One region of the Blautia sp. CGZ-1-C1 genome, then DNA from elsewhere that is predicted to be linked to it. Evidence: riboswitches for the same ligand, from Rfam matches in the RefSeq annotation. Region 1 holds a riboswitch; each other region holds the start of a gene.
What was found. A riboswitch is a leader RNA that binds a small molecule or an ion and turns the genes downstream of it on or off. The one in region 1 is predicted to bind cobalamin.

Region 1 (10,914 bases):
GTGTAAGCTTTTCTCTCATGACTGCATCTCCCTTTTACTGTTTTTCAAGTCGTTTCTCTTTCATATATTGTGCCATCTCATCAGAAATATTGTCAATCAGATAATTCTTACTGCTCTGACGTTTCTCATGCCATTGCTGGCGGATCTGATTTTCTGTAGCTTTTATTTCATCCCGAAGACCTCTGGCAGACATACGGTGGGCACCCTGTCCCATGATGATGATCTGCTCCAGTCCATCGGATGTTGCTACCGTTACCTGATTTTCCCGGCCAATCTTATGAACCGTTTTCTCAATGTATTGATCCGCTGTCTCAGCTTCTTTGGTGTAGACTACATGGATGTTATGATAAGTGATCACTTCCTCTGCATGGCCTTCTATCTTATAAGCGTCAAATACAAGAATTAACGTACATTTCTTAAAGCCCTGATAGTTGCTCAGGATATCCATCAGTTTTGTCTGGGCTGCATGGAGATTTGCATCTGCCAGTTCTTTTAAATCTTCCCAGGCATAGATGATGTTGTAACCATCTACAAGGAGATATTCTTTTTCTTTCTTCTTAGCAGAAGAACTGTTGCGGTAATAGCTTCCGCTGTCGGATTTTGAAGAAAATGTTCTCTTAAACTGTGGTTCTTTGTAACGCTTGACTGGCCCGAATGTGCGCTCAAAAATAGCTTTCAGTTCTTCCTCATCCTCATAGCTTCCTACGCCGGCATTCCTGGGTGGACGATAACCCGAATCTGTCTGATTGTTACTATTCCTGTTTCCTGCTATACTTTCTTCACTATCCGGTATGGTACTTCCCAGCTCAGACTCGTCAACCCCTTCTAAGTGCATATAATCCTCTACTTCATACCATGGCACCACAAATCCTGCTCCATGAGCACAGAATACAGAACCTGTGGGATTGTCCATGTCACGTTCGGAATCATATCCAATCTCCGCTACAATCTCATCCTGATTCTGACATGGTGCATAGCCCTTCAATGAACAGAATAATCTGCCACGTCCCTTTGTATAGGAGGTTACCTGTGTCTGATAATCTCGCATCATTGATACAGGTGCACTGCCTTTCAGAACCATCATATCATCCTCATCTGCTTCCGGCTGCTGGAAAGTTCCATTCATTTTCTGAATGTCAGTCATAGCACGCCCGATCATATCTCCCGGAATCTCAAGTCTGAACTCATAATATGGCTCAAGCAGAACGCTCTTTGCTTTCTTTAATCCCTGACGCACAGCCCTGTACGTCGCCTGCCGGAAATCGCCTCCCTCTGTGTGCTTCAGATGGGCGCGTCCTGTAATCAGTGTGATCTGCATATCTGTGATGGGAGAACCGGTTAATACTCCCGGGTGCTCCCTTTCTTCCAGATGAGTCAGAATCAGACGCTGCCAGTTACGGTCCAGCACATCCTCACTGCATGCAGTAAAAAACTGCAGACCGCTTCCCGGTTCTCCCGGTTCCAGAAGCAAGTGTACTTCTGCATAATGACGCAGCGGCTCAAAATGACCTACACCTTCTACCGGCTCTGAAATCGTTTCTTTATATACGATATTTCCTGTTCCAAACTCTACTGCTACATGGAAACGCTCCCAGATCAGATGTTTTAATATCTCAATCTGAACCTCACCCATCAGCATGGCATGGATTTCTCCAAGCTGTTCATTCCATACAATATGAAGCTCCGGTTCCTCCTCTTCCAGCTCTTTGAGTTTCTTAAGCATCTGGTGAACATCACAGTCCTCGGGAAGCAGAATTCTGTAGTTAAGAACAGGTTCCAGAACCGGCATCTCGGATTCCTGCTCTATTCCAAATCCCTGTCCTGGATGTGTCTGGGAAAGACCTGTCACTGCACAGATAGTTCCTGCAGGTGCCTCCTTTGCAAGCTCAAATTTCGCACCGGAATAGATACGGATCTGATCCGCTTTCTCTGTATCTGTCAGAAGTTCCTTTACCTTCAATATTCCTCCGGTGATTTTCATATAGCTTAAACGGTTGCCCTGATCGTCTCTGGCAATTTTGAATACTTTTGCGCCAAACTCAGACGGATATGTCGGTGTCTCGCAGTATTTTTCCAGCCCATGAAGGAATTCTTCTACACCTGTCATTTTCAGAGCAGAGCCAAAGAAACATGGGAAAAGTTTTCGCTCCCTGATCACTTTTTGGATATCTGATGTTGATATTTCCTCTGTTTCCAGATATTTTTCAAGCAGTTCCTCATCACAGACAGAAATATCTTCCAGAAACTGAGACTGCAAATCTGATTTTTCCCAGGTGAAATCAACGCAATTATCACTTAATCGCTTCTTTAATTCTGCCAGAAGTTTCTCTTTATCAGTTCCGTCCTGGTCCATTTTATTGATAAACAGAAATGTCGGGATCTGGTATCTCGCCAGAAGTCTCCACAATGTCATGGTATGTCCCTGCACGCCATCTGCACCATTGATCACAAGAATAGCATAATCCAGAACCTGCAGTGTTCTCTCCATCTCCGCTGAGAAATCCACATGTCCCGGTGTATCCAGCAAAGTTATCCCCCTGTTCCCCAGTTCAAACTCCGCCTGTTTGGAAAAAATCGTGATCCCGCGCTCCCGCTCCAGGTTATAGGTGTCCAGATAAGCATCCTTATGATCCACCCGACCCAGCTTACGAATCTTTCCCGTTAAATATAAAATTCCCTCCGACAACGTAGTCTTACCTGCATCTACGTGGGCAAGGATACCAATGACAAGTTTCTCCATAGTATATTTAAAAGCTCCTTTTTCTTTATAAAATCAGTAGTTATTCTTTTATCGCTTCATCTGTTAAAATCCTTTATCAATTAATTATTTTAACATACTGATATAGATAAATCCAATAGGGTTGTGTTTTTATGTGTTCATTTAGTCCAAAAAAGCCCACATTTACAGTTAATGTGGACTCCGCTTCCATTATTTTTAATATGTGGTTTTCATATTCTTTTTTCATTTAACCATTCTCGCACTGTCTTCTCCTCCACTTTTATTCCCTGAGCAATCTGCTGCACAGATAATCCCATTTCAGCAAAGGAAATTGCCACTTCTTTTTTAGTATTTATTACTCCAGCTTCATACTCAGCTTTCCTGAGTTTCCTTTTTTCCTCTTCTTCATTGTATTCAAATATACTCATAGCGACTACCTCCGCTCGATTCTTTTGCAGAAATTCTTTGAGAATTCCCTCCTGAATGCTTTCACTCACTGCACGTTCTACTGCCGTATTCAGTTCCATTTCATTAGAATATCTGCGTACTTTGTCAACATACTGAGCATATTCTCTTAGCGTCCGGCATTCTTCCATCAGTTTTTTATTATGTCCTACATTGATATTTAGTGTGATGACCTTTAATTCAAGATTTGGCTCTCCTGACATATTCTCATACGATTCTGACAGATAATCTACCCAACGGTCTTCTTTTTTCTCTGTTCCGTTATAGAATACGATAAAATTCGGTGTGGGTATTCTCAGTCTTGTTGATGTATACAGAGATTTCCAATCCACCAGTTTCTGATATTCACTGGAGATATAGAACAAATCTCTTAAAGGCATGTTCGGGTTATACGTAGACTGATGTTCATACAGAAACAGATTCGTATTTATAATAAATGCCAGATCATTCTTCATTCCCATATAGATTGCATTTTCAAGTGTCACAATCTCTAATTGAGTTGCATCTGTATAGGAAGTTTCATTGATTGCATTATACAGCGACAACAGATTCCTTCTGTCTGAAAACAGCATACGGAATACTGTATCTTTGTACTTACGGTTTGCAGTTGCTGTGTTGCCTTTCAATCGGTTTCTTTTCACAGTAATTTTTTTGTTCTTTCTTTTTGCCATTGCAATACCTCCTGTTTTCCGCAGGAGTTAAAGAACATATCGTGCTATTCTTATCACTTCTCAGCTCCTGCTTTTCATAATTAATTGGATTTAAAAGCATGGATTTCTGAAATGTGATTAGAATGATCAGACGGCAAAATGCCTTGAAATATAAGAGAAATATGCTTTGGATTTATCTTAGCATTGCTTACTCTCTTTTTCAAGGCATTTTAGATTCTTTTTATTAAATTTGCTACAAACTCTTTCGATTAATGGACATTGTCCACATTACAAAAACAAAATATGCATTTTCCCGCGACTATCATATACAACTTCCGCTTCTACCTTGTAGATTCTGCGGATCAGTTCAGGAGTGAGTACTTCCTGTGGAGTTCCATAGCTTTCCAGTACCCCATCTTTCAGCACATAAATCTTATCGCAGTACGCCGCAGCAATATTCAGGTCATGAATAGCGGAAATAACTGTCACATTCAACTTCTTTACCAGTTCCATCAGCATGATCTGATGTGTAATGTCCAGGTGGTTCGTCGGCTCGTCAAGGATCAAGGCAGGTGTCTGCTGTGCCAGTGCCCTTGCCAGAATTACTCTCTGCTGTTCTCCACCTGACAGAGTCGAGAATGTGCGGTCTGCAAACGTCTCCATCTGCACTGTTTTCAATGCTTCATCCACAATCTGATAATCTTTCGCATTATCCCGTTCCAGAGTTTTTTTATGAGGTGCTCGTCCCATAAGAACAACCTCTCGCACTGTGAAATCAAAATTGTAGTAATTATGCTGTGCCACAACCGCCATTTTCCTTGCAGAACTCTTGACACTCATAGAATGAAGTTCCTCTCCATCCAGATAAACAGCACCTGCATCTGGCTTCAGAATACGGTAGATACATTTTAACAACGTCGACTTTCCGCTTCCATTTGGCCCGATGATTCCTACCAGTTCTTTGTCCTGTGACTCTATGGAAATGCCTTTTAATATCTGTCGGGCGTGAAATCCAACCTGAATATCTTTTGTAGTGATCTTCATTACTTGCTACCTCCAAATCCATAGGATTTCCGCACAAGCAGATAAATAAAGCATGGAGCACCGATAATTGATACCAGCACACCAATCGGCATCTCAGAATTCTTCAGGATCACACGACATGCCACATCACACCAGATCAGAAAAGACGCGCCAAGAAGTGCGCTCAGTGGAAGTAATCTTCTGTGGTCAGTTCCAAACAGAATCCTGACTACATGAGGAATCACAAGTCCTACAAATCCGATCACGCCAGCACAATATACGGCAAATCCAATCATTACAGAAGCAACAATCAGGTAAAATGTTCTCAATCTGTGTAAATCTGTTCCAAGTGTGATAGAAACTTCATCTCCCAAAAGCATCAGATTCAGGTTTCGATACTGTGTCCAGAAGATGACCACACATATCAGAGTAACCGGAAGCATCACACCTACTCTGGCCCAGCTTGCCCCTGCAAGACTTCCCATGCTCCATTTCATAACTTCCGTAGCTGCATTTTTGTCATTCGTAATGTAAATAACAAAATTTGAAAAAGCAGAGCACACCGCACTGACCGCCATTCCGGCAAGGATCAGCTTAGCTGATGTTGCCTTTCCTCCCATATTTGCAATAGCAATAACTGCAAAGGAGGTGATCATCGCGCCAATAAAAGCAGTAACTCCGACAGAGTTCCCGCCAAGAAAGCTTCCGATTCCAAGCATGATCGCCAGCGTTGCACCAAAAGACGCGCCGGATGAAATACCAAGTACATACGGATCTGCCAGCGGGTTCTGCACGATTGCCTGCATTACTACGCCACATACAGAAAGAGCCATTCCAACTGCCAGAGCCAGCAGGACTCTGGGCAGTCGGATCAGCCATACAACATCGTGAATTGCACCTTCTGCATAGGCAGACAGACTTTTTATATGAAATAATTTATAAACAATGACACTGTACACATCCTTCAGCGACAGATCAGCATTACCAAAAGTAATCGCCGCAAGTATGGAAAAAATAAGAAATCCGGCAAGCCCGATGAGGACTGCCACATACATGGATGTTCTGAACACATTGCCTTTTTTTGTCTGTGAAACCTGTTCTTTCACTGTATTTTCCTCAATCAGTCAAGATTAACGTCTGGATATAATCCTTTTGCAAATGTTTCGATTCCATCCTGTGTACGTGTTGCACTTGCATACATCTCGCTGAGCATGATCGGATAAACACGACCGTTCTTTACAGCGTCAAGACTCTGAAGTGCTTCGTCATCCTGAATAACTGCAAGCTGGTCATTCTTAACTGTTTCTGGATCATCTCCTGCATATGGCATATATACTACGAAAATTACGTCAGGATTTGCTGCAATAATATCTTCTTTTCCAACTGTAGAAGCATCCGGGTTTGCCAGAGTCGCACCTAACTGTGTTACCATATCTCCACCAAGGCTCTTTGCACCATAGTTTGTGATATCTTCTCCAAGAGGTTCCAAAACCATTACGCTTGGTTTCTCTTCCACATCTGCTGTTGCTGTAAGAGTTTTATCGATCACTGCCTTTGCATCATCTACGATTGCCTGTGCTTTGTCCTGTACATCAAAAATCTTTCCAAGGTTTAAAATATCTGTAAATTCATTTTCCAGAGTTCTGTCTCCGTCAGGGCGTGTGTTTGTGTTGTAATAGGTGTTGCAGCCTTTGTCGATCCAGTCTGTTACATTTCCGAGGTTTTTATCAGAGAACAGGGAACTCCAGGATAAGATCATGTCTGGCTCCAACATCGTTACAGTCTCAAGGGATGGGGTAAATTCATCAAGATAATTTGTTTTAGAGAATGCTTCTTTGAGATCATCCGGAACTTCATTATCAAGACCCGCTGTAGCTACAAGGCGGTCTTCCAGTCCAAGTTTCAGCATAGTTTCAATGCTTCCCTGATATACAGCAAGAACTTTCTCCGGTGCCTTTTCATAGGTTGTTTCAATTTCATTTCCATCATAATCATAGGTTGTGATGGTCAGAGGATATTCTGTCTTTGTACCTTCTGCGTCTGCTGTTTTATCTGCATCTGCTGAATCCTGTGCGTCTGCATCTGCATCTGCTGCCGGCTGGTTGTCCTCTTTGATCGTCTCAGAGTCTGCTCTCTCTGCTGCAAAAGCTGCCGGAGCTGCGGAAACTACCATAGCTGCTGCCATCATAATTGCCATAATTCTTGTAGATAAATACCTGTTTTTCATTTGACTTCCTCTCTTTTCGTATATGTCGTTTACTTGTTCGTGTAACCGAAAAGATGGAACTTCAGAAAAAGTAAAATAGAAGTGATAAAAATAACGGATACTTTTTACGGAAGCTCCTTCTTTACACTGTCAGGCAGGTTTCCTGACTCACAGATCACAGAAAGTTTCCACAAAATAAAAACTGATACAACATCCATGCTTCAGCAGTTCATGAATGTTGTATCAGAAATATTTCCAGATACTCTCTGGCAGCCGGATTCCGCCTTCTCACATATTTATGCAATGACATATTACAATCCCGCTTTTTTCTGTATACAGTGGCCGCAACCGTTCAGGCATTTCACCTGATTCCCTCTCACATTATCATACACAAAATCTGCGTATGATAATGTTCACTTAACAGCTATTCAATTACGCTGATATAATTTTAGCACACTGCTTTTATAATTACAACTATATTCGAGACACATCAAAATTCTTTCTTCTCCATAAGCCGTACACTACCCCAATAAGACCCCATATATACAATTACTGTGAACAATGCAACTCCAGCCAATACCATTCCCCAGTTCAGTCCATTCAGCCATGCATCGACTGCGTCTGCTGAAAGTCCCATTGTTTTTATCAGAGTATAAACTACGGCAATTATAATAGCCCACATGACCATTGCAATATAACGTCCTTTTTCCGCTCCAAAATGTATTACAAGCGGGAGTGATGCCGCCAACATAAGAAGTGCCAGTGGAATGTATATCAGAGTGCCAATAATTTTCTCACTCAGGTCCCCCTGAAGCTCTGCCACGCCTTTGCAGATCACTCCCGTTATCGTTGTAATTCCCCACGCTGCAGCCGTAAGCCCTGCTCCCAGCAGATATTTCTCTGCCACATATTGTTTTCTGGTAACCGGCAAGGTCATAAGAAATGCAAGACCATTATCAAACTCATCATAACTTATAGTCGTAATGGCAAAAATTGCTGTGACAAACGTAAAATATCCTGTAGCAAAACTGATACTTCCGCTTCCTGCCAGATTCAGGATGACTCCCATTACAATAACCAGGATAAAAAACTGTTTCTGCTGTTTCATCAGTTCTATATCCTTTACAAATAATCCCTTCATACCTGTTCCTCCATCATCACTACCAGATCATCAATCTTTCCATTCTCAATTACAACATCCGGGTAATTTTCCATATAAAATTGTTTCTGGTTTGTCAGACACCTGTATCCATAAGCTTCTTTCCGGATCTTAATAAGGTATTGCTGATCCAGTTTTTCGTACTCTTCTTCTGAAACTTTAAGAACTGCATAATCTGACAGCAGTACATCTGTGTCCTCATGAAGGATAATTTTTCCGGCATGGATCATATAAAAATCGTCACAAAGACTCTCCAGATCTGATGAAATATGCGAACTGATCAGAATAGCACTGCTTTCATTTTCTTCCATATATTCTCTCAGCATGTTCAGCACCTCATCCCTGGCAATCACATCCAGGCCAACTGTAGGCTCATCCAGAATCAGCAGTTCTGCCTTATGGCTTAATGCTGCCAGTACTTTAAACTTTGCTTTCATACCAGTAGAAAATTCTTTAATTTTCTTGTCTGTGGACAGATTGAATCTCCTGCACTGCTGCAGAAATTTCTCTCTGTCAAAATCTGGATATATGCTTTTCATAATATTTGCCACGCCCTCTGCTGTCAGATACATACTGAAGCCTGAATCTGCAAAAACAACTCCTAGTTTCTGCTTATCCTCCGGCTTAAGCTCTTCTGCTTTTTTCCCAAAGACCTTTATCTCTCCGCCATCCGGATGAATCAGGCCAAGCAAAGCTTTAAATGTGGTGGATTTCCCGGAACCATTTCTTCCAATAAGTCCTGTAATCATCCCAGGTTGTACTTCCATAGAACAGTCCAGCGAAAAACCTCTGTAATTTTTCTGCAAATGACTAATTTTCAACATATCTTAGTCCTCCATGATCATTTCAAAAAGATTTCTGATTTCCTTATCGTCCAGTCCACTTCTTCTGCCCTTCATAATTGCCTGCTCCAGATCATGTTCTACTTCTTTGAGCTGTTCTTCCCTCATCAGGTCTTTATTTGTGGCTGCAACGTAGGTTCCTTTTCCATGAACAGTGACGGTAAATCCCTCTTCTTCCAGATTGTCGTAGGCTTTCTTCACAGTCAGGGCACTGATCTTCAACTCCTTTGACAGACTGCGTACTGAAGGTAATACAGTGTCCGGCTGTAACTCTCCTCTGATAATCGCAGACTTAATCTGGTCTATGATCTGTTCATAAATAGGTACCATGGATGAATTATTGATTATTATATGCATATGTTTCTCCTCCATCTGTAAACAGTATATAACAGTATGTAACTGTTGTCAACTGTTTTATACTGTTATATTTCATCTGTTTAAAGAAAAAAGGATATCTTCAGTCACATAACGTTTCTGAAAATATCCCTTTTATATTATTCTGCCAAATATGCCTTCAGTTTCTCCATATCAGCTTTCATTACTCTCCGTCCCACCTCATAAATCTCCTTTAAATGGGCGGGATCACGCTCAACCGGTTTGGCACTGATGTCTCTGTCCGGGCGGATAACGTGGATCCTGCCCTCTTTTTCCAGATATGCGATTTTATCCAACATACGGTTATACTGAATATGACGTTCATCCAGAAGCTTTACAAGCTCCGGATACTCCCTGAACTTCAGTCGGATCAGCGGCATCAGCTTATTATGTTCTTTTCTGTATCCCGGATGACGGGTACAGACTACCACATTTTTCTCATAACCCTGTGAAAGCATCCAGTTTACAGGAATCGGATCTGAGATACCACCATCCAGATACATTCTTCCATTCAGCTTTACCGGCCTGGCAGCCAGTGGCAGGGAAGCTGATGCGCGCATCCATTCCACATCCAGCCTGTCTCCCATTCTGCATTCCTGATAGCAGGGTTTTCCTGTTTCAATATCTGTACATACAACCGTAAACTTCATGGGTGATCTGGCAAATGTCTCTGTGTCAAAAACATCCAGCTTCCAGGGCACCTCCCCATATGCAAAATCTTTGCTGTAAAGATCGCCGGTAGTGATCCAGCTTTTCAGTCCCATATATCGTTTATCCTTGCAGAATCTGGTATTATAACGAAGGGTTCGTCCAATCTGGCGGGACTTATAATTACATCCAAAAATTGCACCGGCGGAAACGCCAACTGTAGAATCTGCATAAATCCCCTGCTCCATCAGCTCATCCAGAACTCCAGCTGTATACAGCCCCCGCATACCTCCACCTTCCAGAACCATTCCAAGGCCTTTCCTTTTATTGTCCTCCATAGTTTTTCTCACTTTCGTCTTTTTCTTAATGTCCTATAGCAATCCTCGTAAATAATGCATTTAAGACAGTCAATTGTATTTTTACTCATTTCATTTGAAAAACAAATTATTTAGAACATATTTTAACACCTTGAATGAAAATGTCAAACCTGTAATCTGTAAAAGCCCCCTGAAATTCATCCAGAAGGCTTAATACAACTCACAATTATATGTTATTTTCCAAGAAGTTTTGCTGCAACTTTCTCCAGCTCATCTCTGATCTTAATATGCTGCGGACATACTTCTTCGCACTTACCGCATTTCACACATTCATTGGCAGATTTCCTGCCATGTTTGCCTACCAGCCATTCTTTCTGGTGAACTGTGCAGTTGCTTCTTCTCTTGTCTTGTAGTTGATCCATGCTGCATTCTTTGTAAAAAGAGTCATATATTTTTTACATACTGATAATTCCCAAAACGTTTGCAATAGAACTCAGCAAAATAATGATC
Region 2 (10,914 bases), on a different contig from region 1:
GTTGCCTTTTCTGTTGGTGTTGCTTCTGGTGTAGGCGTTGCCTTCGGTGTCGGGGTTGCTTCCGGTGTCGGGGTTACTGCCTCTGTTGGCGTCGGTGTAACCTCATCAGCTGCCGCTGGAACATTTCCTGATGTACCTGTCGCATCCGGAAGATTCTCAGCTGCCGGAGCATTCTCAGTTGCGTAGTCTGTATCGCGGTCAAGATTAATCCAACCCTGATCAACACCCTGTGTATCTACTTTTCCCCAGTTTGTTCCATCTTCGCCCTGGACATACTGAGAAATATGTACGGTTGTCTCATCCGCAATACCATTTGAACCTGAAACTTCATCAAATTTCTCTCCAGGTCCGTTATAAACCGGTACGTTTACACCATTTCCCTGAATTTTCACTTCGAAATCAACATCTTTACCGCCAAAAGTATTATACTCCTTATCTATTGCTTCATCTCTGGTAGCCGGATTCAAATCTCCCATCGGAACATATCCATTCATTCCATGGTATTGGGTATACGCCCATTCATTATTATCTGTCCCGCTTTTTTCACCAAGCACATGAATCGCTGTGCCATTTGGAATCTGTTTGTCATTTAATTTCACGCTCTGTGGAGCTGCCTCATCATAAATATCCACGCCACCCTGCGCGCTCTGCACGATCATGTAATAATCTGTCACATAATCCGGATTCTGGCTTTTCCCATCATCAGCGTAAACAGATACCGCTGTCAGGATAAAACATAAAGCTGTCGCTATTATTGCCCCTAACTTTCTCTTCATAATCATTTTCCTTCATCATTTATTATTTTCTTTTTACAGCAGATGAGCTCTTATATTTGCTGTAAGTGTTTCCATAAGGTTCTTTTACATATGCTTTTACCGCATAGTAGTATGATACACCTTTTTGGGCTTTTTTGTCCAGATATGATGAGAAATTTTTATCAGAAATTTTCCTGATCAGTTGATAAGATCCACCTTTTTTCTTTCTATAAATGTAATATCCGTCACATTTCTTCTGTGTACTCCAACGAATGCGGATTCCGTTCGTTTCTGATTTCACAGAAGAAACCTTCTGTAATGCCGGTGCCGCCTTAATCACAGGGCCTGTTGTATACTTACTTAAATAATTTTTCCCATTTGCCTGATAGTATGCCCGTACAGTATATCGATACGATGCATTCGCCGTAACCTTACTGTCTTTATATTGAAGTACTGAATTCTTAACTGTTGCAATTCTTGACCATGAGCCACCTGTTGCAGGTTTTCTGTAAACATAATATCCTGACGCCTGAGGAACTTCTTTCCATGAGACAAGATTATATCCTGAATTATATGCCTTCACCTGAAATACCGGTGTATCCGGTACCCAGGATTGGCTTAAGGTTCTTGTATGTGCCTTAATTCTTGCCGACCAGTTTTTAGTCTTTCCATCTGACCATTTCGCTGTAGCCGCTGCGCCTTTGTAAAATGTCTGATTATTCTCTATCCCTGCCGTGGAAGAAAACCATTTACTACCTCCCGAAGTCTTATAGCTGGCATTTGCTTCCACTCCAAAGCTGATATAGCTGATTCCAGCATTTGTGATCACCACCGAATAACGGCTTCCCTGTTTCAAAACCACTTCCGGCACTGTAATCGTCTGCACTCCGGCGATCGGCTGTTCAAATTCATAAGGTGTCGCATATGCAGCTGTACCGCTTTCCGGATCAGAAGGGTCTGTGACATCTGTGTATATCTGAATCTTATAAGAAGCATTATCGTTCATGGTAACTACATTGACTTCGCCTAAAGCCTCTTCTTTTCCATTACCAGCCTTTGCCTCGTAAACAGCAGCCACTGATTGTCCCGGCTGTACTTTTATAGAAGAAATCGCTGAAGATCCATCATAAAAATAATTATTTTTATATTTCTGATCTGCAATCGTCACTGCCTCTGTCGTTACCAGGTTGCTGATATTCGGATCCTGATAAGAAAGATAATAGTATCCACCATCACCTTTTTGATTTCCCCAGCTGTTTTTTATAATCCAGGCTCCATCTTCTGTCACATTAGAAGCAGACAGGAAATTATTTCTGGAATAATTATCATCCCATCCCACTACTGTCACAATATGATTGATTGTTTTTCCCGAAGATCTGTTTACAGGGTAACAATACGCCGCTGTATCTGCATTGACATAATTTTCTGACATATACAGCATGATAGATACTGCATGATCATTCATCAACATTTCTTTCATGCGCTCCTCGCTATATTCAGAAAACGATGCATTTTTCAGATATGCAGCCGCATGGTACGCTTTATCTTCGGATATTGCCTCAGTCAGATCCTGTTTATGTGAGGAGTCTGTAGGAAACGGCACATCTGTCTCTGTAGTCATACCTGACCATGTGCTGAGAAAAACTGCCGCCAGGTAATCATTGCCACCTATATTATGGTAATTTCCCAATACAGAATTTATATCATTGGCAGTATTTCCTAACGGATCATTCTGCCTGTTGGAAAAGAAATATGACAGATGCTCCTCTGACAAGTCATACGTCCCCTTGTTCTGTGCCAGCAAAGAGGACTCCATGATTGCTGCCATTCCAAATGCCCAGCACGTTCCAAATGGATGCTGATCTTTTACAGAAGTAACCAGTCCCTTTTGTCTGGAATCATAATAAGATGGAAAGGCTGCGGCCCTGCTTCCATAGGCAGCATAAACAGATGTCAGATCACTTTCCACCTCTGGTCCCGGATCTAGTAATGTCAGATTTTTAAACGGTTCTAATTGCTCTTCTTTCTCCTCTTCTGTTAACGGTCGTCCTTTGATATATCGGATTCCCTCTGTATTCTCCTGCGACGTCTCCCCATCCTGGAAATCCTGTTCTGTATCGTCAGACGAAAATACTTCTGTATCTGATTCCGTATCTGATTCCGTATTTGTCTCAAAATCATTTGTCTGAGAATCCTGAAATTCTTCTATATCCTCTGCTTCCGTTTCCTGATATATACCAGTTCCAAACATCTCCTGACCTTTTACAGGTATCGAACCGCAAATCATGGCAGATGTCAAAAAAGCCGATAGCACACGTATAGCAGTAGTTCTTTTTTTCATATGTCTGATAATTCCTCCATGTTCAAAGATAATAGCATTGTATCATTTTTAATTTCATTTTTCAATATAGAATCCTGCTTTGTAAAATTTACTGTTACACCAAAACCGCCAGATAGCAACTTCATGCTTTCCGGCGGTTCTATGTAGCAAATATATCTTCCAACCTTGTATCTTTACAATCTATTTTTCTTCTGTTAATAACAGTAAAAGAACTCCTCCTCTTATCCTCTATACAAATCATGCATAAAATTCCAAAAAATTTTTCCTCGGCAATGGAACTCTTGCTTCAAGGAGGAAACATATAGAAAATAGAAATGTCCGGTTCTGCCAGTCAGAAAAAATACCGGCAGGAAAAGATGTCAAATGCCTGTGCCGCATTCTCTTTTGTTCAGGTGAAAAGTGTGCGAACGGTGCATGAGTGTATGTAAAATAATTTACACAAAAATCCGTTCAAGTTTTTGATATTTAAGAAGATATTAGCTGCCGGTTGTTCCAACAACTGTATTATTTCATTTCAGATCTTCTCTTTTGTTGTATTTATTCTAACAAACTTAATTGTATATTACAATAAAAATCGTTCCCGTTTATCTGGGCTAATCTGACACATTCCCGCTTTTCACACAAATTTATTTTATTCCTCGAGGTATTTTGGTCTCTGTCTGCTCATTTTCTCTTATTTTCTTCATCAGCGTCGACAGTTCCTGATATTTTCCCGTAATATAACCATAACTTTTTCTTTTATGTGGAAGCATACAATTTGTGCAATCCTTTATCCCATTCTCTGTATATCGAAAATTCCCTCCGCATTTATCTCCCAGCGCATATAGTGGACAATAGCAGAACAGACAGTTAAAATCATCCGGATCTGCATTCTTATGGCATGGAAAATACTCGCATTTTTTATGGCTGAAATAAGAATACTCTTTTCCCTCCCAATAAGGTTTCTCCATTTCTTTTTCCTTCTTTCTCATAATATAAAAAAATACTCTAATGAATCATCAATCACTCTTCGCATAACAAAGTATCAAAAATTCATTACAGCATTTCTTAAATTACGTAATTATAAGAGGGAGCGATGCTACCCCGGGGTAGAAAAAAATCCGTTCATGAGTGCGCGGAGGGAACGAATAAATCCGAAGTAGTATCGCCTGCCATTTAATCATGTATAATTCATAAAGAACAGGCGCATTCCATAAAAAATGTCTGCCTTCAAATAAAAGCAGACAACACTCCGAAGCTGCGGATTCAACGGAGTTGGTTGTTACACTTTACACGGAAGTTTAACCTCGCCATACCAAGCAGGTTTCCTGGCTCCAGGCTCATCGCTCCTCTCTCCTTCTCATGCTATGGCACAATGGACATTCTGAGATTTGCTCCTCTGTTACAGTGACCGGATCGCTCAGGTTTCTCACCTGATTCCCTCTTTCTGTACTGTTTCTTAAACAGTATCAGCACTTAATATGTTCTGTATGGAATTATACTGACTGTATAGTAACATTTTGTAATGAGAATGTCAACTATTTATCAATATAATTTTATATTTCTTCGTTTATCCTTATTCTAATGACGAATTACTTCCATCCTACTCTGGCAACTTATGAAGTAAATAATATTTAATTCTCTGGCAAGGGTTCCCATTCATTTAAACCCAGGCTCTGTCTGTATTTCGCTTCTTCCAGACTAATCTGCGGAAGGTCTTCCTCCAGATATTCCTTCAGCTCATCGATTCCTTCTCCGGTAACATTATTTACCAGAAAAATACGTTCACATCCTGCATTAATCATCCACTGTCGTACCATCGGTACATTTGCATATGGAGAATCTATCTTTGTTATAATCCCAATCAGTGGTCTGAGAATAAACGAATTACTTCCATATCCAAAAAGGCTGAAAGGCTCATCTGCCGACTGCACCATAGCGATCACATCTGCCTCAAATGAAAAGCATGCAAGCCCGACACTGAAATGTTTAGATTCCGCATACTCACCTGGAGAATCAATCGTATCATCGTTCGTATTTGTATACTGTGTTTTTATGTAATGAAGTTTTTCTCCTTTCAAAGCCTGCGTAAGCGAAGTTTTCCCAGCCTCGCTTCTGCCCATCAAAAATATCTTCTTCATATTTTGTATTCTTTCCTTTCAGCTCTCCCAATATAGGCTGTGCTAGCTTCTGTGAATCGCACAGGTTTTAAACTTTAATACCTCTTTAAAAAATCTCACGACTTCTTCTACTGCCGTCTGAACCTCTGTCAGCCCTCCGGTAAGAATCAGTGAACCACTGAAACGATCCATAAAGCCAATCTCTACATTGGCACTTTTTACTGCTACATCAGCCGCTACAACTACTGCTTCCCAGGGTGTAAAGCGAATCATTCCTATCGCCTCCCCTGTATGGTCCTCTCCTTCATGGACTCCTATATGAAGTCCCAGATTCTGATAGATACAACTCTGAGATGGATTGATCACATGTGCCAGACATACTTCCTTGCCAGGAACTCTCACTCTGGTCATGCGAAGTTTCTTTCCTTTCAGCTTCTCATAGTCCTCATGATAAAGCTTCTCCAATAATTCTTTTGTCGTCATCCCTGCCATCAAAGCACTTCCTATCTCTTGGTAATGTCACAGACTACATAGCCTAATGTATCTCTGAAATAATCCACAACCTCTGTCATTGCTGACATTACATCAGAAATCTCTCCTGTAATAATCAGCGTACCTGTAAAACGGTCTGCAAATCCCAGATAAACATTTCCACTCTTGACTGCAATATCTGATGCGATCACAGCAGATTCCGGCGGTGTCATATTCATGATTCCAATCGCAGAGGAACGGTAATCTACCTGCGGATTCAATCCCAACTTCTGATATATGATCGGAGCAGGACCACCCATTACATGTGCAAAGGTAATTTCCTTACCGGCAACCGTTTCCTGTACAATTCTTATATGTTCTACATGGTCATTTGCCATCTGTCTTTCCTCGCTTTCACTCTCTTCTATCTATTGAGATATCTGGCATTACTGTTCACACACTCCTATCCCACAATTAAACGCACAGTAACCTTCAATCAGATATTCTCATTTTATTTTGCTGCACTTTGCTATATCAGCCATTTTCCATGCCCGTCAGACATCCCACAGCTTATCTGGGTTTATCTGAAATCTAGCTGAATTTATCTAACAGTTACTTAAACTGTACTATCCAAATAATTTTATGTCAAGGTAAAATCCATTTAATAATTGGTAAAATCTTACGCAGAAAACGAAAAGGAGCACTGACCCCTTTTATCAGTACTCCCTTTCACCCCTATTTGTATTTAATTATTTATACTTATTTAATTACCCCGATGTATTATCAGATCAATATACTCTCTGTCATTACACCAGTCTTCTTACAGAAACAATTGTTCTGTATGCTGCATTATCACTGATCTTGATACCATCTACGGAGTTGGATGCATGAACGATACGTCCATTACCCATGTAAATTGCAACATGTCCACCGTAGCAGATCAGATCTCCCGGCTGTGCATCTGCATAAGAAACTTCTGTACCTGCGTTCTGCTGTTCATAAGAAGTTCTCGGAAGGCTTACACCAAAGTTTGCATATACACTCTGAACAAATCCTGAACAGTCAGCTCCACCTGTAAGGCTTGTGCCGCCCCATACATATGGATTACCAACAAACTGTGTAGCATAATCTACAACAGAAGATCCTGATCCGGAATAGGAAGAAGAACTGTCTGAGCCAGATGACTGTTCACTCTCGTAATCATCTGCGGATACTGTATTATCAGAATCAATTACATTGCCATACTCATCGTACTCTACATCATCAGAAGATGTACCACTGTCAACAACATCCCCGTTCTCGTCGTACTCTACATCTTCTTCTGAATCGGACTCTTCACTCTCATCATCTGAGTTCTCTATTACATTTCCGTCTTCGTCATATTCCACATTATCTTCTGATTCAGATTCCTGCTCCTGTTCAGCGGCTTCTGCAGCAGCTGCTTCCTCTGCGGCCTGTCTTGCAGCTTCTTCCTCAGCCTGACGTCTTGCCTCTTCTTCTGCTGCAATTCTCTCAGCTTCCAGTCTCTGGATTTCAGCTGTCTGTTCTGCTAACAGGTTTGCATATTCTGTAGCCTGCTGCTGTGCATAGGCAATTTCATTTTCATAATCTGCTGATTCAGCTTTCTTCGCATCGATCTGACACTGGAGATTATAAGACTGTTCTTCATAAGAAGCCTTCATCTCCTCCAGCTCTGCCTTATCAGATTCATACTGTGTCTTAAGATTATTTACTTCATTGATCGTATTTACATATTTCTCAAGGTTCTTTCTGTCCTGTTCATACATCTGCTGTGTGTTCTCAGCACGTGTAAGAAGCTCGCTGAGATCATCTGAATTAAGCATCATCTGGAACCATGCTGTATCTCCGCCCTGTTCATATAAGCACTGGATACGTTTCTTCATACTCTCATACTGTTTATCTCTTGCCTTCTGAGCTTTCGCCAGATCCTGTTTTGTTCTGATAATATCTACTTCTTTATTATCGATATCTCCTTTAAGAGTATCGATAGAAACCATAACACTTACAAGATTGGAATCCAGTTCGGAAATCTCATTCTCAAGCTGTGATTTCGCATATGCCAGCTCATCCATTCTGGAATAAGTTGCATCAAGCTGCTGGCTTGTAATCGCCTGCTCTTCTCTTAATTCATCCTCTCTTGAAGCGCTTACACTGACTACCTGTGTTGCTGTCATAAGCAGTGCTAATGTAAGACATATAATTCTTTTCTTCATGAATTCTCACCCTCGTAACATTTTCTTTCTATCTCGTAATCCTTTTGTAATATCTAAGTTAATTCTTATACATATTAACATATCACATTTAGAAACGCAAGGGTTATTTACAACAAATTTTATATTTCTGTAACATTTGGTAATCTTTTTGTGATTCTTATTAGTTTTTCACACAATTCAAACATATTTCATTGTGCTTCTGTAATATGTCAATCGGATATTCGCAATCCGCTTTCCGCTACTTGCTCATAACCAAATAACTGCTTCGCAGTTTATCAGAAGGGGCTTGTACCCCTTCTGATACAAGCAAGTCCCCACCCACTGCTTATTGCTCTTCGCAATTGAAGCAGGGGACTTACTTGATTTGGTTAAAAGCAAGTGACCAATCCTAATTTCATATTTGCAGCAAATAAAAAAGCAGCCTTCCTCATGAAAGCTGCTTTTTTATTTCATTTTTAGCTAAACAGATCTGCGAGAATCTGATCTGCTGTCATATTCAGATAACCATCCGGATCTGAAAGTGTACTTCTGTTCCATCTCAGATAATTACCCCTTCTGATGTAGTTGCCTGATGAAGTATGATAAGCATATTTCGTAAATCCAGGATATCTTGACATATATTTCTGTGCCAATGTAATTGCCTGGCTTGAATAATCACCTGACGGTGTTGGTGTACCTGCGATCTGAACACCTGCATTCGGTGTAGAGTGTACGATCACCGCACTCTTATCCTTACACTGTCCGAGAATGATCCATGTATGACCACTGTCATATCCAACATCACCAGGATATACCGTCCAGTCATCACTTGCCAGATTTGCCTGAGTGAGAACACTTCCCCAACCCATAGATTTATAATAAGAACCAACCTCGCCGGAAACAACTGTGTATCCGCTTCCGACACCGGATTTACTCTGCATTACCTGATATGCTGCCCAGCCTACAAATCCTGAACAGTCAAATCCTTTCGCGCGGTTCGCAGTGCTAAGGTCTCGATAGTTATTATAATCATAACTGCTGCTCTGGCTGTTATAGAAATCAGTCATTGTCTGGCTTGTTCCTTTTCTTGTGGAATCATTCCAGCCACCACCCCATACATACAGAGCCTGTCCAACCGGCTGTAATGCACCGGCAAGATAATTCTTGATTGTCTTTGATCCTGTAGGAGTTGTTGTATTATTTAATACACCGTCAGAAGTAAAGTGATATTTTGTACCATCAATAGTCACATCACCTGTGGCCATTACACCGGTTTCTTTATCAAAATAATATTTGTTTCCGCTGATAGTCGTCCAACCTACAGCCATCTTACCGCTGCCTGTACTAAAATAATATTTCTTTCCGTCAAGTGTCTGGAATCCTTTTGCCATAATTCCATCTTCTGTTTCGAAATATCTGTACTCATTATTTGAATTCTTAGTCCATCCGGTAAGCATATAACATGCACTGGTAAAATATCTCGTGTTATTTTTACTGTCTGTAAGGAATGTTTTGCAGGCAGCTACACCACTGTTGCTATAAAAATAATATTTCCTGCCATTCAGCGTCAGCCATTTTGTCTGCATGAATCCTGTAGATGGATCAAAATATCTCTTCTGATCCTTTGAATCAGTAAGCCAGCCAGTCAACATAACTCCGGCATTCTTGCTGAAATACCTCTTTCTCCCTTTACTGTCAGTTGCCCAGCCTTTTACCTGAACGCCTGTCGTTGCATTAAAGTAATACTTCTTACCATTGAGTTCAAGCCAGCCTTTCTGCTTAGATCCGTCTTCGTTTATGTAGTATGATTTCCCGTTAATAGTTACAAAACCGGTTTTCGTTTCAGCATGTACATTCGCCGCAGTAAAATACATTGAAATTCCTGTGACAAAAAACAGCAGAAACAGAAGTCCCCCCCAGATTTTAAGTTTCCTGTTTACGTTTTGCATACATACCTTCCTTTTCTTCTTTTCATTATCAGAGCGTGTCTGAAAAGTACAGTCTGCAGTATCGCATGGATACTCTCTATATCTCTTATACCTCTCAGATACGCTCTGAATTTCAACAAAGTTTTTTACAATGTTGTTACGTTTCTATGACTATATTATATTACACTTTCAATATTCAGTCAACAGACAAGTAAAATTATGTTAAACATTCACCAATTTTTCACATTTCAATCCACAAAAAAGAGACAAAGTCCACAAAAACCCTGTCTCTTTTTTCTGTTTTTAGTAATACAGCCAATTGTACAGTATTATTATCTATCGTCCTGTATCAATCAGCGATTCTCTGATTATTCAGTTAATCTGATTGCAAATTACGTTACTGTTTCCCCTGTTCTCAGTAACGCATCCAAATTACAGTAAGTGTTTTCTTAATTCAGCTCCGTCAGCAGCACACAGATAAGCCGGCGCTACATCGAATACTGTCTTCGCACCAGTCTGTCCTTCTTTATTCATGCGATATGCAGCTCTTGCATATGCAACAAGTACAGAAGATGTAAATTCCGGATTGGAATCCAGTTTCAGGCTGTATTCGATTACATGGTTATTCTCATCATTCCAGCCTGTTTTTCCGGAACGGATCACGAATCCACCATGTGGAATGCCGCTATGGTCACGTTTCAGTTCCTCTTCACTGATAAAATGTACAGTTGTGTCATAGTCTGCGAAATAGTTCGGCATAGTCTTGATGTCATTCTCGATCTGTGCAAGGTCTGCGCCTTCTTCTGCAACTACGAAGCATTCTCTTGTATGTTTCTGTCTGGTTGTAAGATCTGGATTCTCTCCGTTTCTTACAGCTTCCAGTGCTGCTTCTACAGGGATTGTATACTGTTTTGCATCTTTTACACCTTTGATACGACGTACAGCATCTGAATGTCCCTGGCTTACACCTTTGCCCCAGAATGTATAGTCTTTACCGTTAGTAAGGATTGCATTTGCATAGAGACGGTTCAGTGAGAACATTCCCGGATCCCAGCCTACAGAGATAATTCCGACATGTCCGCTTTCTTTTGCAGCAGCATCTACCGC
Region 3 (10,914 bases), on a different contig from region 1:
CCCATCGCAATACCAACTCGCTGTCTCATACCACCGGATAACTGGAAAGGATAAGATTCCATAATATTATCCGGAGACGGAAGTCTCATTCGCTCCAGCATTGCGATTCCCTTACTCCATGCCTCTTTTTTGGAAATTTTCTCATGAGTAAGAATATATTCTGTGAATACTTTTCCGACTTTACGTGTCGGATTCATCATTGCACCACTGTCCTGAAAAATCATGGAAATATCAGAACCACGAAGTTTTCTCCACTGTTCCGGTGTATAGGATAAGAGGTCTTCTCCTTCAAATGTAATACTTCCTTCTGTGACCTTACCGCCACCTGCAAGAAGTCCCAGAACAGCACGGATAACAGTGGTTTTTCCACTTCCGGATTCTCCTACCAGAGAAACGATCTGTCCCTCTTTCATATCCAGATTAAAATTCTGAACAGTTGGAACATTTTTGTAGGAGATTGTCACATTATCTAATTTCAGCATGTTTATTCCTCCTACTCATTTCTTGGATCGAGGATATCACGGATGGAATCCCCAAGCATATTAAATACAACAACTACTACAAAAATAGCAAGACCCGGGAAGATCATCAGCCACGGAGCGGACTGCATACACGCTCTTCCTTCATTCAGCATATAACCCCATTCCGGTGCCGGCGGCTTAGCGCCAAATCCCAGGAAGGACATTGCTGCCAGTTCCAGCATCATGGAACCTATATCTGTCGCAGCAGTAATGATCAGTGTAGGAAGTGCATTTGGAAGCATATATCGAAACAGCATATACGGTGTTTTGGAACCGGTAACGATCGCTGCTGATACATAATCCCTGTCACGGATCTTCATAACCAGGCTTCGTGCCAGACGCGCATATTTGGTCCAGCTTACTACTACAATAGCGATGATCGCATTTTTGATACTTGCGCCCATAATACCTGCAACAGCAAGAGCAAGTACCAGTCCTGGGAAAGCAAGCATCATATCTGCAATTCGCATAATAACAGCATCAATGACACCTCCGAAATATCCTGCAAGGACTCCGGTAACAGTTCCCACCAGAAAGATCAGGGCAACAACACCAAAGGTTGCTGACAGAGATGCACGTGCTCCATAAATAACTCTTGAAAAAATATCCCTGCCCATTTTGTCGGTTCCAAAAATATGTTCCTTGCATGGCGGAAGCAGTGCATCTACCAGAGAACCTTTTAACGGGTCAACCCCTCTGGTTACCACCGGTGCAAATACTGCTGTCAGAATAATACAGACTGCAAGAATAGAAAACACGACAAAAGTTTTATTTGCTAAAAATCTGTTTTTCTTTTTCATGATTCTACTCCTTTAAACGCATACGTGGATCAATATAAACATAAGATGCATCAACGATCAGGTTAATGACCATATAAATCAGGGCAAGCCATAATACATATCCCTGGATCAGATTGTAATCACTGGATGTGATTGCTGAAACTGCAAGGTTTCCAAGACCCGGATAAGAGAAGATTACTTCTACAACACTGGTTCCTCCAAGAAGTGATCCTATGGAAAGACCAAACATTGTGATCAGCGGAAGCAATGAATTTGGAAATACATTGCCCCAGATAATCTTTGATTTCTTTACTCCTCTTGCCTGTGCACCGATCACATAATCCTGACTCAGTTCATCCAGCACCGCTGTTCTTACCTGTCTGGTATATTTGGAAGACATTGCAATCGCAAGTGTCAAAGCCGGAAGAAACAGACTCTTAAAGTCTCCCGCAGAACTGATAACCGGAAATGCATTGATATAAACACAGAATGCCAGCATTAACAGAAGTCCAACCCAGAAGTTAGGCATCGCACATCCGAGGAATGTAATTCCCCGGACGAGATAATCGATCCATTTATCTTTATATATGGCAGACAACATACCTAAAGGTACAGAAATAACCAGCATAAGGATCATGGCCATTAATGTAAGTTTCAAAGTCGGCCATAATCTGGCTGCAAGAAGTTCTGTAACTGGTTTATTTAAGCTGTATGATTTGCCAAAGTCACCTTTCAGACAGTTCTTAAGCCATCTGGTATACTGCACCAGAAACGGATCATTCAGACCAAGTTCCTCGCGTGTCTCCTGAACCATTTCTTCAGTAGGCATTACACCGGTTGCCGTGTACATGTTTCGTACAGGGTCACCTGGTGACATAAAGGTCAGTGCAAATGTAATAAAGCTGATACCGATCAATACGATCACAATCTGTAATAAACGCTTGATTATTTGCTTTTTACTCAAAAAAGACACCTCTTTTTATTTCTGTTTGTAACTATTCAGTAACTTCACAATTCGCAGACTTTTCTTATTCTGCAGGAGTAATTTCTGTTGACAGCCAGTAGTAATCTGCTGTATGGATATGTGCAGAACCAACTTTCTTACTGTAGATCATAGACGAGTTGTAGTATCCATCAATCAGAACCGCTGCATCATCTACCAGGATCTGCTGCATCTGGAAGATCAGATCTTTTCTCTTTTCCGGATCCATTTCACCTTTTAATTCTTCATATAACTTATCATAGTCCGGGTTGGAGTATGCGCAGTAGCTGGTATCAGTTGCCCAGTTAGCCATATATGCCAGAGGATCTCCGGTACCAACAGTGATCCAGTTATTGTTATTAAAGTCATAATCCAGTGCTGCAAGTTTACTCCACTGATCATCTGAGCTTCCGTATTCAGGAACAACACCGATGCCGATTTCTGCAAGATACTGTGCGTGAGCATCTGCAAAGTCATTCAGAAGACGGTTTTCATAAGAAATATATCTAAGGTTGATATTCTGGCCATCCAGTTCACGGATTCCATCTCCATCTGTGTCAACGATTCCTGCATCATCCAGAATCTGTTTTGCTTTTTCCGGATCATAGGTATATGGATTCTCAAGTTTGTCGTAATCATAGTTCAGAGTAGATGGCAGTACGGAAAATCCTGGTGTATAAAGTCCACCGATTGTTCTGGAATTACAGATTGTATCATAGTCAATTGCCATCAGGATTGCCTGACGAAGTGTTTTGTTTCCAAGAACACCATCAAAGTTCATCCATGCAAATCCGCAGCGTACACCGGATGCAATATCAACAGTAAAGTCATCACTGTCCTGGAAATCCTGAATATCTGCTACATTTGTGATATTCTCAACCAAGTCTACCTGACCACTCTGGAGAGCCATTGTTTTTGCGGAGTTATCTCCCATGAACAGCAGATTGATCTTATCGTATGGAACATCTTCACGATAATACTCATTTGCAGCTAATGTATAACCAACACCTACACCATTGAATTCTTCAATCTTGTATGGACCTGTTCCAATAATTCCATTATCGTAGTTTTCAATATGTTCTACATCTGTGATTCCCATAGTTGGGTGGCAGAGCTGTCCTACAAGGTTTGCATATGGTTTGCTTGTTTTGATGTTAATAGTATTTGCATCATCATCTACAGTAACTTCTGCTTCAAATTCCAGATATTTCTCCGGTTTGGCAGATCCGGAAGGTCCTACCTCTTTCATGTGATCAAAATACTCTTTTACCTTTGTCGGAGTTAAATCACATCCGTCAGAGAATTTAATTCCGTCTTTCAGCTTGATCGTCCATTCTGTATGCTCGTCATTTACTTCATAACTCTCAGCAAGCCACGGGATAACTTCCATATTGTCATCGAATTTAAATAATGCTTCAGCAATACCATATCTCATAGCATTCCATCCACTGTTTTCATCATTTGCACTGTTTACACATCCATCTGTGTACATCTGACATCCGAAGTTTAAAACCTTCTCATCACCCTTCGCCTGTACAGTAACTCCCATTAATAATGCAACTGTTGTTGCCGCTGCTAACACAAGTAATTCTCTTTTTGTTTTTTTCATCCTTTACTTCCTTTCTTTTTTTGTTTCTTCGTTGTTTTTCTTCCTTCTCATACTGTCCATTCCTGTGATTTTGAACGAAAAAAAAGACAGATGCTCCCACATCCGTCACGAAATCTTACCATTAAAGAATCAAACATATATATGCAACACATGAAGTTGTAACTCTTAATCAGGATTTCTCGTCGTCCGCAAGAATCTCTTTTACCAGAAATAAGCAGGTCTCCTGACTTAAGCTTACCCATTTTCAACACCTTCCCAGAAAAATATCTTCCAGTGGCATTCAGCTGAAAACCAACTATCACAGTGACGGGATCGTACCGGATTTACACCGGTTTCCCTTTTAATCAGACCAGCAGGACGCTTCTGCTGGTCTGAACTTATCTCTAAAATCATTAAATGACCGTATGAATACTCATCTATCATAACATACCATCATGTATACGTCAATTATTTTAGACTCTTATTTTCTATCTATTTTTCCGTAAATTTCCGGAATTTCTCAAAATTTGTTTCCGGTGTATAGGATTTCAGAACTTCCATCATGTCCTCTACACTATATGTATTATCATACATTCCAATAGATAACGCATACTGCTTATTAAACTCATCTACTGAATCCGCTGTCCAGAATGACTGCTGCAGCCGGAAAGCACTTCCATCTTCACGGTAATCTTCTGCAAAGCCTTCCAGAGCATTTTTCATGGCAACAAATGATGGTGCAACGATAGCACCGTATTTTCCTACAAGATAGTCGATTCTTTCCTTGCCGTTATATCCCTTTTTATTAAACATTTCGTATGTATCTTCTGTAAAACAGTCAATGGAACCCAACAATACATCTGTACTGTTCTCTTCTTCATAAGCATCAATTATCTTGATAAAATCACTTGCGCTCACTACACTCAGAATAACATTATACTCTCCTGTATTCAGCGAATCAGCCAGCTTTTCATCCAGGTGATCTTTTGGATACCCCGGAACCAGAGTAATCTTAATGTCACTGCCTGTTTCAATTTCTTCAGTATCCTGCGTATTCACCAGTTCTTCTACAGACTTCTCATATGACAGGCCATATGCTTCCTGAAGCTTATTCAGAATACCAATCGTTCTCAGACGATGCATCTCATTACCGATAGCAGATCCTCCACATGCTATTATGTAATGATTCTGGTTATTCTGATCCTCTGAAACAAAATACTCCGCCATATTGGCAGCCGCATCCATTTCTGTTTCAACAGATGTTCCTATTGTTCCCAGAAAATAAGGATTATCCTTTACTTTCTCATACATTTCATCACTGATCGTTCCTGAGCCACGTACATAATACATACCATATTCTTCACATACCGGAAGAACTTCTTCAAGATCTGAGGAAAGGAAAGAAATAATTCCCTTTACATTTCTTTCATGAAGCTCGTTGATAAAGCTGATTTCTTCTTCTGCTGTACTTATACTGGAAGAATATAAAAACTCGACATCAAAAGCCATGCCGACATAATTTTCAAAATAATTTCTAAATGCTCTTACTTCTGCATCATTCAGATTATATACGGACACTCCTATTGTCATTTTTCCGTCCTGATTTGTTGTATCACTCTGAGTGTCAGCTGCCATAACTGAAATACTGGTGCAGGTAAGCAGCATAATCATTGTCAATATAAAACTTATTATCTTTTTCATTCCTTTTTTACCTTTCTGTCGTATTTGTATAAAAATTCAAGTTTTCTTTTCTCACATCCTTTCCTGAAATAAAAAAGATCCTTTTCTTAAAATGTATTTTAGGTATAAAAATAAAGCCTTTCTTATACACCGTAAGAAATAACCTTTTTTAATGCAAGCAGGTCTCCTGACTTAAGTTCATCGCATTTTATCGTCTTCCCGCCTCTTAAGCAGTGACATATATGATAAAAAGCTCCCTTTTACAGTGGCGGGACCGTACCGGACTTGCACCGGTTTCCCTTTTAATTCCATATTACTGGAAACATGCATTATTTTTATAATATGATATCAGGGGCTAAAAGTCAAAAACTATTTTTACTCCGCGCTAAGGCTTTTCCCCAACTTCATTATATTTTTATTATATAATTCCATTTGGTTAACGTCAATAATTTACATCTAATATTTATATGTTTTTTTATTCACTTTTACTATGGTCTTGAATATTCAGATTCCAGTATCTATTCCATAATAAGGGTCTCTTTGCAGCACTACCTTCTCTTGTGGCATTTCTTTGTTTATGCTAAAATATTTTTACTACTATAAATGAGCAAATATCTAAAAGTGCACAAAATTCATAGCTGGTTGTGCACATTACGCGAACATTCAACTGCTTTATACTTTTTGCTATCCGCATACCGTGGATTCAATTGTACAGTTTTTCAAATTTGCTCATTTATAGTTTACTATATAATAAAAACTTACAGTATATCATTTTACAAAATCAGGAAAGAGGCGAAATAAATTGAACATTGAAGATTCCTGTATTTCCTGCATTGACACAGACTGGTCCTACCAGCTTGCCAGACGCATGGAAAAAGAGAAAACAAACCCTGTTCTGGGCTATCGTACTGCAGGTTCCGCTGCAGAAACAGCTACAGGAGATATGTTATACAGGGAAATGAAAGCTATCGGACTTACCGATGTAACCAGAGATACATTCTCACTGGACGGATGGGAATTCGAGAAGGCAGTCCTGAAATTTACAGATGATGACGGGCAGGAACACACCTTTCAGATGGGCGGATATCAGACAAATTTCGAGACAGACGGATTTGAAGATTATGAACTCGTTTATCTGGGAAAAGGAACTGCCGCAGATTATGAAGGCATAAACGTAAAAGGAAAGCTGGTTATGGTTGAGATCAACCAACGCGACGAATGGTGGATCAGCTTCCCTGTTTATCAGGCTTATCTGCGCGGCGCTGCTGCCCTGATCGCAGTTCAGGCAAACGGCTACGGAGAAATCGCAGAAACTGCGCTGAATGCACAGGATATCGCAGGTCCTGATTTCGCACCTGCATTCTCCCTGTCTCAGGCAGATGCACGTATCCTGAAGCGTGCCCTCCGGAATAAAATTTCCGCCTGCGAAGACAATACCGCTGATTCAGAAGATATCCGTAACACTCCAGAACAGGATGCTGCTTTATTACGCAGATCCTCATTAAAAGTATCACTGGATGCCCGTTCCAGAGTGATCCCGGACACAACAGCAGGCAATATCACAGGTAAAATACAGGGGACTGAGACAGACTCTATGATCCTGCTGTCCGCACACTATGATTCCTATTTCGATGGATTCCAGGACGATAATGCAGCAGTCGCCATGATGCTCGGCATTGCCCGTGCACTGGTAAAGGGCGGCTATAAACCTGCCCACACTCTCGTCTTCTGTGCAATGGCTGCCGAGGAATGGGGAATCATTGATTCCAAATACGACTGGTCAACAGGAGCCTACAATCAGGTATTCCGCGTACATCCTGACTGGCAGGGTAAAGTGATTGCAGACCTGAACTTTGAACTTCCTGCACACGCACACAATACGCAGGATGCCATCCGCTGTACCTATGAATATGCAGATTTCATCAGACAGTTTACAGACAGCCTGACTGTCCCGAAGGAAGCATATCCTGACGGGATTACAGTTCTCTCTCCCATCGAGACATGGTCTGATGATTTCTCCATGGCAATCGCAGGTATCCCATCCACAGTCAATGACTTCAGCGCCGGGCCATTCATGCAGAATTATTATCATTCCCAATATGATAATCAGGATGTTTACCAGGAAGCTGTCTATCAGTTTCATCATGAATGCTATCTGAAGCTGATCATGACCATTGACAGACTTGTCCTGCCACCGATGAATTTCAGTAATACCATGAACGCGGTCGCAGACAGTATTCACGAAAATGCCCTTTCATTTGCAGATTCTGAACAGGAAACTCTGCTTCAGAACTTACGGACAGCCACCGAATCGGCCAGAAATATTTACAAAAAAATATGCCAGATCAATGAAGAATATGCTACACTTTCAGATTCCGCATTCCGCAGAAATTTCCGTTCCAAATGGGAACCTGTCGGGCTGAAACTGCTGAAGATTTTCCGCAAAGCTCAGGACTATCTGGTGCGTCTCAACTGGCAGGATGAAGTAATTTTCCCACAGGAAGCCGCTTCCAGAAATATCCGGCAGCTGGAAAAAGCCTGCCAGGTTTTATCTGAAGGAAATATCACAGATGCGCTGAAAGTACTCTATCGTGTAGACAACAACATGTACGCATTCCTTTTTGATGAAGAAGTATATTACCATTTCACCGAATACATTCTTCACCAACCCAAAGATCGCCTGATGTGGGGTGCCGGACGTATCATGCATCATGAAAATCTTTACGGAATCGTGCAAAAATTAAAACAGCGCCTGGAAGAAGAGAGTCCGGAACTGGACGGAGAGATTCGCCGTCTGGAAGCTGCTCTGCGCAGACAAAGAGCTTATTACAAAGATGATATCCGCTACCTGAATAGCTCTGTCAGCAAACTGTCAGCCATGTTTAATGACGTTTTTAACTCGCCAATTCTATAACGAATGAGTTTTCAGACACACTCTATAGCAATTCCAGAAAATAATGCAACTAAAATTTCATTTTCTGATGGGCTAGATTAATTGCACTATCTTATAGATTACTATAATCCATTGAAAAAAATAAGGAGATTCATACATACTATGGAAAGCGATAATTTATATCGAGTACAAGAAGAAGATTTACCACGATTACAGAAACTCTTAACCGTCTGCTTCGCACAGGATCCTCTGTATCACACCCTGATTCCGGATGATGCAACCAGAGAACGCCTCCTGCCGGAACTCTTTTCCTGCGACCTTACAGAATTCTACCAAACCTGTGAAATCTACTCTGACAGCAGTGAATTAAACAGTATCCTGGTCGTTTCAGATGAAAGTGAACCTTACAACGTTCTGCAATATTGTCTCACCGAAGCCAAGGCGCTGCTTACCACTGACGGATGGCTGATCAAAGAAGATCCCAGCCTGAAGACTTTCTGGAATTTTATCCAGGGCAAAGACTACCTGAATTCCAGCTGGACAGACCAGCTCCACCAGACAGACCGTCTTCATGTAATCTATCTTGCAGTAGATCCCGGACACCAGCACCACGGACTTGCCGACCTTCTCATGGAAGAAGTAATCGACTACGCACAGAAGCACAAAATGCTAATCTCCCTGGAAACCCATAATCCGGAAAATCTCCCTATTTATGAGCATTTCGGATTTAAAACATATGGAATTGTAGAAAAACATCACTTCGGTCTAAAACAATACTGCATGATCCGCGAAGCTACTGTATAAGTGTTCCTGAAAGCAGGTTCCGAAATCCGATAAATTAGCCTATTTTCTGCTTAAAATTTTGTCTATTTCTACACCTAGTAATATTTATATTTTTATATTAAAATAATATGTAGATGTTAGGGTTTGTATGTTTTTGCCCTCATCACACACCTGTACCATGTGTACCCTGACAGTGTTACTACTCACGAAATAAACGGTATTATTTCATCATACTTTTTATCGGCAATATCCCATACCCCCATTACCGGTAAAGAGGTGAATAGCAACTCTGCAATCAACTGGTATCAGAGTGGAGCACCGTTTTTATATTCCATGGGTACATATCTATAATACTAATAAGGAGGACTTAATTAATGGTACGCAATGCAATGAGCGCAACAGAATTTTATATTTTACAGTATTTATGGACCAGAGAAACACCTGCAACCTTCGCTGAGATTATGGTTCATTTTAATGAGGTTGAAAAGAAAGCATGGAAGAAACAGACTGTAAATACATTCCTTTCACGTCTGTCACAGAAGGGCTTTTTAAATATAGACAAAAGTGGAAAACGTGCGATTTATATTCCCTCTGTCTCCTCAAAAAAGTTTTATGAAAACTATGCAAAAGAAATCGTTGACGACTCCTACGAAGGATCCCTTAAAAATTTCATATGCGCATTCACAAAAGGCCGTAAATTAACCGGTACAGAAAAAGAAGATTTATTAGCTTACATCCAGACACTTTAATTAAATCAGATATTTTTTCTGTATCATATGCATGATATTGATTTCAGGAAAATTTAAGGGGCTGTCAATCGACAGCCCCTTGTTTATTTTCATAATCTTCAATGTTTCTACACCTTTTTCAACCATCGTATTTACTGAATATTCCGTACGCACAATAGAATCCTGGTGACCGGCCTCGCCTTCAAGCACTACATACTGACAGATACCATCACTGTTTTTATCCATATCTGCATTCTCTTTAAATGCATCTGCTGCCAATTCTCCTTCCAGTGTCCCTGATTCCGAAGCATCCGCACCCACATAGTACAAATCTTTCCAGCGTTCGAGATCCTCAGCTACCAGTTCACGATTAAAGAAAATAATCGGAACATTATTATTCTCCGCAAGATCAGTTATTGTTGTAGGCTCTGTACGGTCAACCAAATTCACACATACCACATTACAGCCCTTCTCGATCAGACTTTTGACTTGCTCATTCTTTCGTCACTTCGAAAAACTCAACCTCTATCTGATCTGTTTTATCTGTATAATATCTGATGTTCTGTGCCGCCATAGCTATGCTCTAATATCCCATATAATATTCATTTGGAACTATAAGTTCCTGTATCAGTCCCTTGTCAAGATAATATACCAGTTTTTCGGAACAGCCTTCTCCATAAATTCTCCAGGAAATACTATCATCATTAAAAAGGAGATCTACTGCTTTTTCTGTATCACTATTTTCAAGAGAAACTACTGCATCTACCTGACCATAACCGAATAACTGCTCCGCAGTTTATCAGGACTTGCTTGTACCCCTCCTGATACAAGCAAGTCCCACCCACTGCTTATTGCTCTTCGCAACCTCCGCAGGGGACTTACTTGATTCGGTTAAATATCATTTTATATCTGTTTTTTTCGCACAAAAAAACCAGCTAATTACTAGCTGGTTTTTACTGT

Region 2: it holds a riboswitch for cobalamin, as region 1 does, so the genes downstream of both, AC058W_RS11515 (cysteine-rich small domain-containing protein) here and AC058W_RS00535 (ABC transporter substrate-binding protein) in region 1, are expected to answer to the same signal.
Region 3: it holds a riboswitch for cobalamin, as region 1 does, so the genes downstream of both, AC058W_RS08715 (hypothetical protein) here and AC058W_RS00535 (ABC transporter substrate-binding protein) in region 1, are expected to answer to the same signal.

What each region holds. Positions count from the first base shown of each region.
Region 1 is NZ_JBWLUT010000009.1:17,101-28,014, reverse strand. Features, by position in the region: gene greA (transcription elongation factor GreA) at 1-19, opposite strand, end outside; gene AC058W_RS00555 (NYN domain-containing protein) at 35-2,740, opposite strand; gene AC058W_RS00550 (RpnC/YadD family protein) at 2,950-3,855, opposite strand; gene AC058W_RS00545 (ABC transporter ATP-binding protein) at 4,123-4,878, opposite strand; gene AC058W_RS00540 (FecCD family ABC transporter permease) at 4,878-5,963, opposite strand; gene AC058W_RS00535 (ABC transporter substrate-binding protein) at 5,978-7,084, opposite strand; cobalamin riboswitch at 7,200-7,479, opposite strand; gene AC058W_RS00530 (ABC-2 transporter permease) at 7,554-8,204, opposite strand; gene AC058W_RS00525 (ABC transporter ATP-binding protein) at 8,201-9,046, opposite strand; gene AC058W_RS00520 (GntR family transcriptional regulator) at 9,050-9,421, opposite strand; gene AC058W_RS00515 (patatin-like phospholipase family protein) at 9,559-10,425, opposite strand; gene AC058W_RS00510 (4Fe-4S dicluster domain-containing protein) at 10,638-10,826, opposite strand; gene AC058W_RS00505 (sodium-dependent transporter) at 10,860-10,914, opposite strand, start outside.
Region 2 is NZ_JBWLUT010000119.1:44,879-55,792, forward strand. Features, by position in the region: gene AC058W_RS11505 (hypothetical protein) at 1-776, opposite strand, end outside; gene AC058W_RS11510 (C1 family peptidase) at 799-3,096, opposite strand; gene AC058W_RS11515 (cysteine-rich small domain-containing protein) at 3,723-4,046, opposite strand; cobalamin riboswitch at 4,377-4,570, opposite strand; gene AC058W_RS11520 (EutP/PduV family microcompartment system protein) at 4,710-5,216, opposite strand; gene AC058W_RS11525 (BMC domain-containing protein) at 5,259-5,687, opposite strand; gene AC058W_RS11530 (BMC domain-containing protein) at 5,699-6,064, opposite strand; gene AC058W_RS11535 (C40 family peptidase) at 6,473-7,900, opposite strand; gene AC058W_RS11540 (N-acetylmuramoyl-L-alanine amidase family protein) at 8,356-9,828, opposite strand; gene AC058W_RS11545 (diaminopimelate dehydrogenase) at 10,240-10,914, opposite strand, start outside.
Region 3 is NZ_JBWLUT010000099.1:6-10,919, reverse strand. Features, by position in the region: gene AC058W_RS08735 (ABC transporter ATP-binding protein) at 1-482, opposite strand, end outside; gene nikC (nickel transporter permease) at 494-1,321, opposite strand; gene nikB (nickel ABC transporter permease) at 1,326-2,273, opposite strand; gene AC058W_RS08720 (ABC transporter substrate-binding protein) at 2,329-3,891, opposite strand; cobalamin riboswitch at 4,088-4,287, opposite strand; gene AC058W_RS08715 (hypothetical protein) at 4,363-5,571, opposite strand; cobalamin riboswitch at 5,711-5,893, opposite strand; gene AC058W_RS08710 (M28 family peptidase) at 6,419-8,464, shown strand; gene AC058W_RS08705 (GNAT family N-acetyltransferase) at 8,606-9,247, shown strand; gene AC058W_RS08700 (BlaI/MecI/CopY family transcriptional regulator) at 9,601-9,975, shown strand; partial or broken gene AC058W_RS08695 (substrate-binding domain-containing protein) at 9,976-10,440, opposite strand.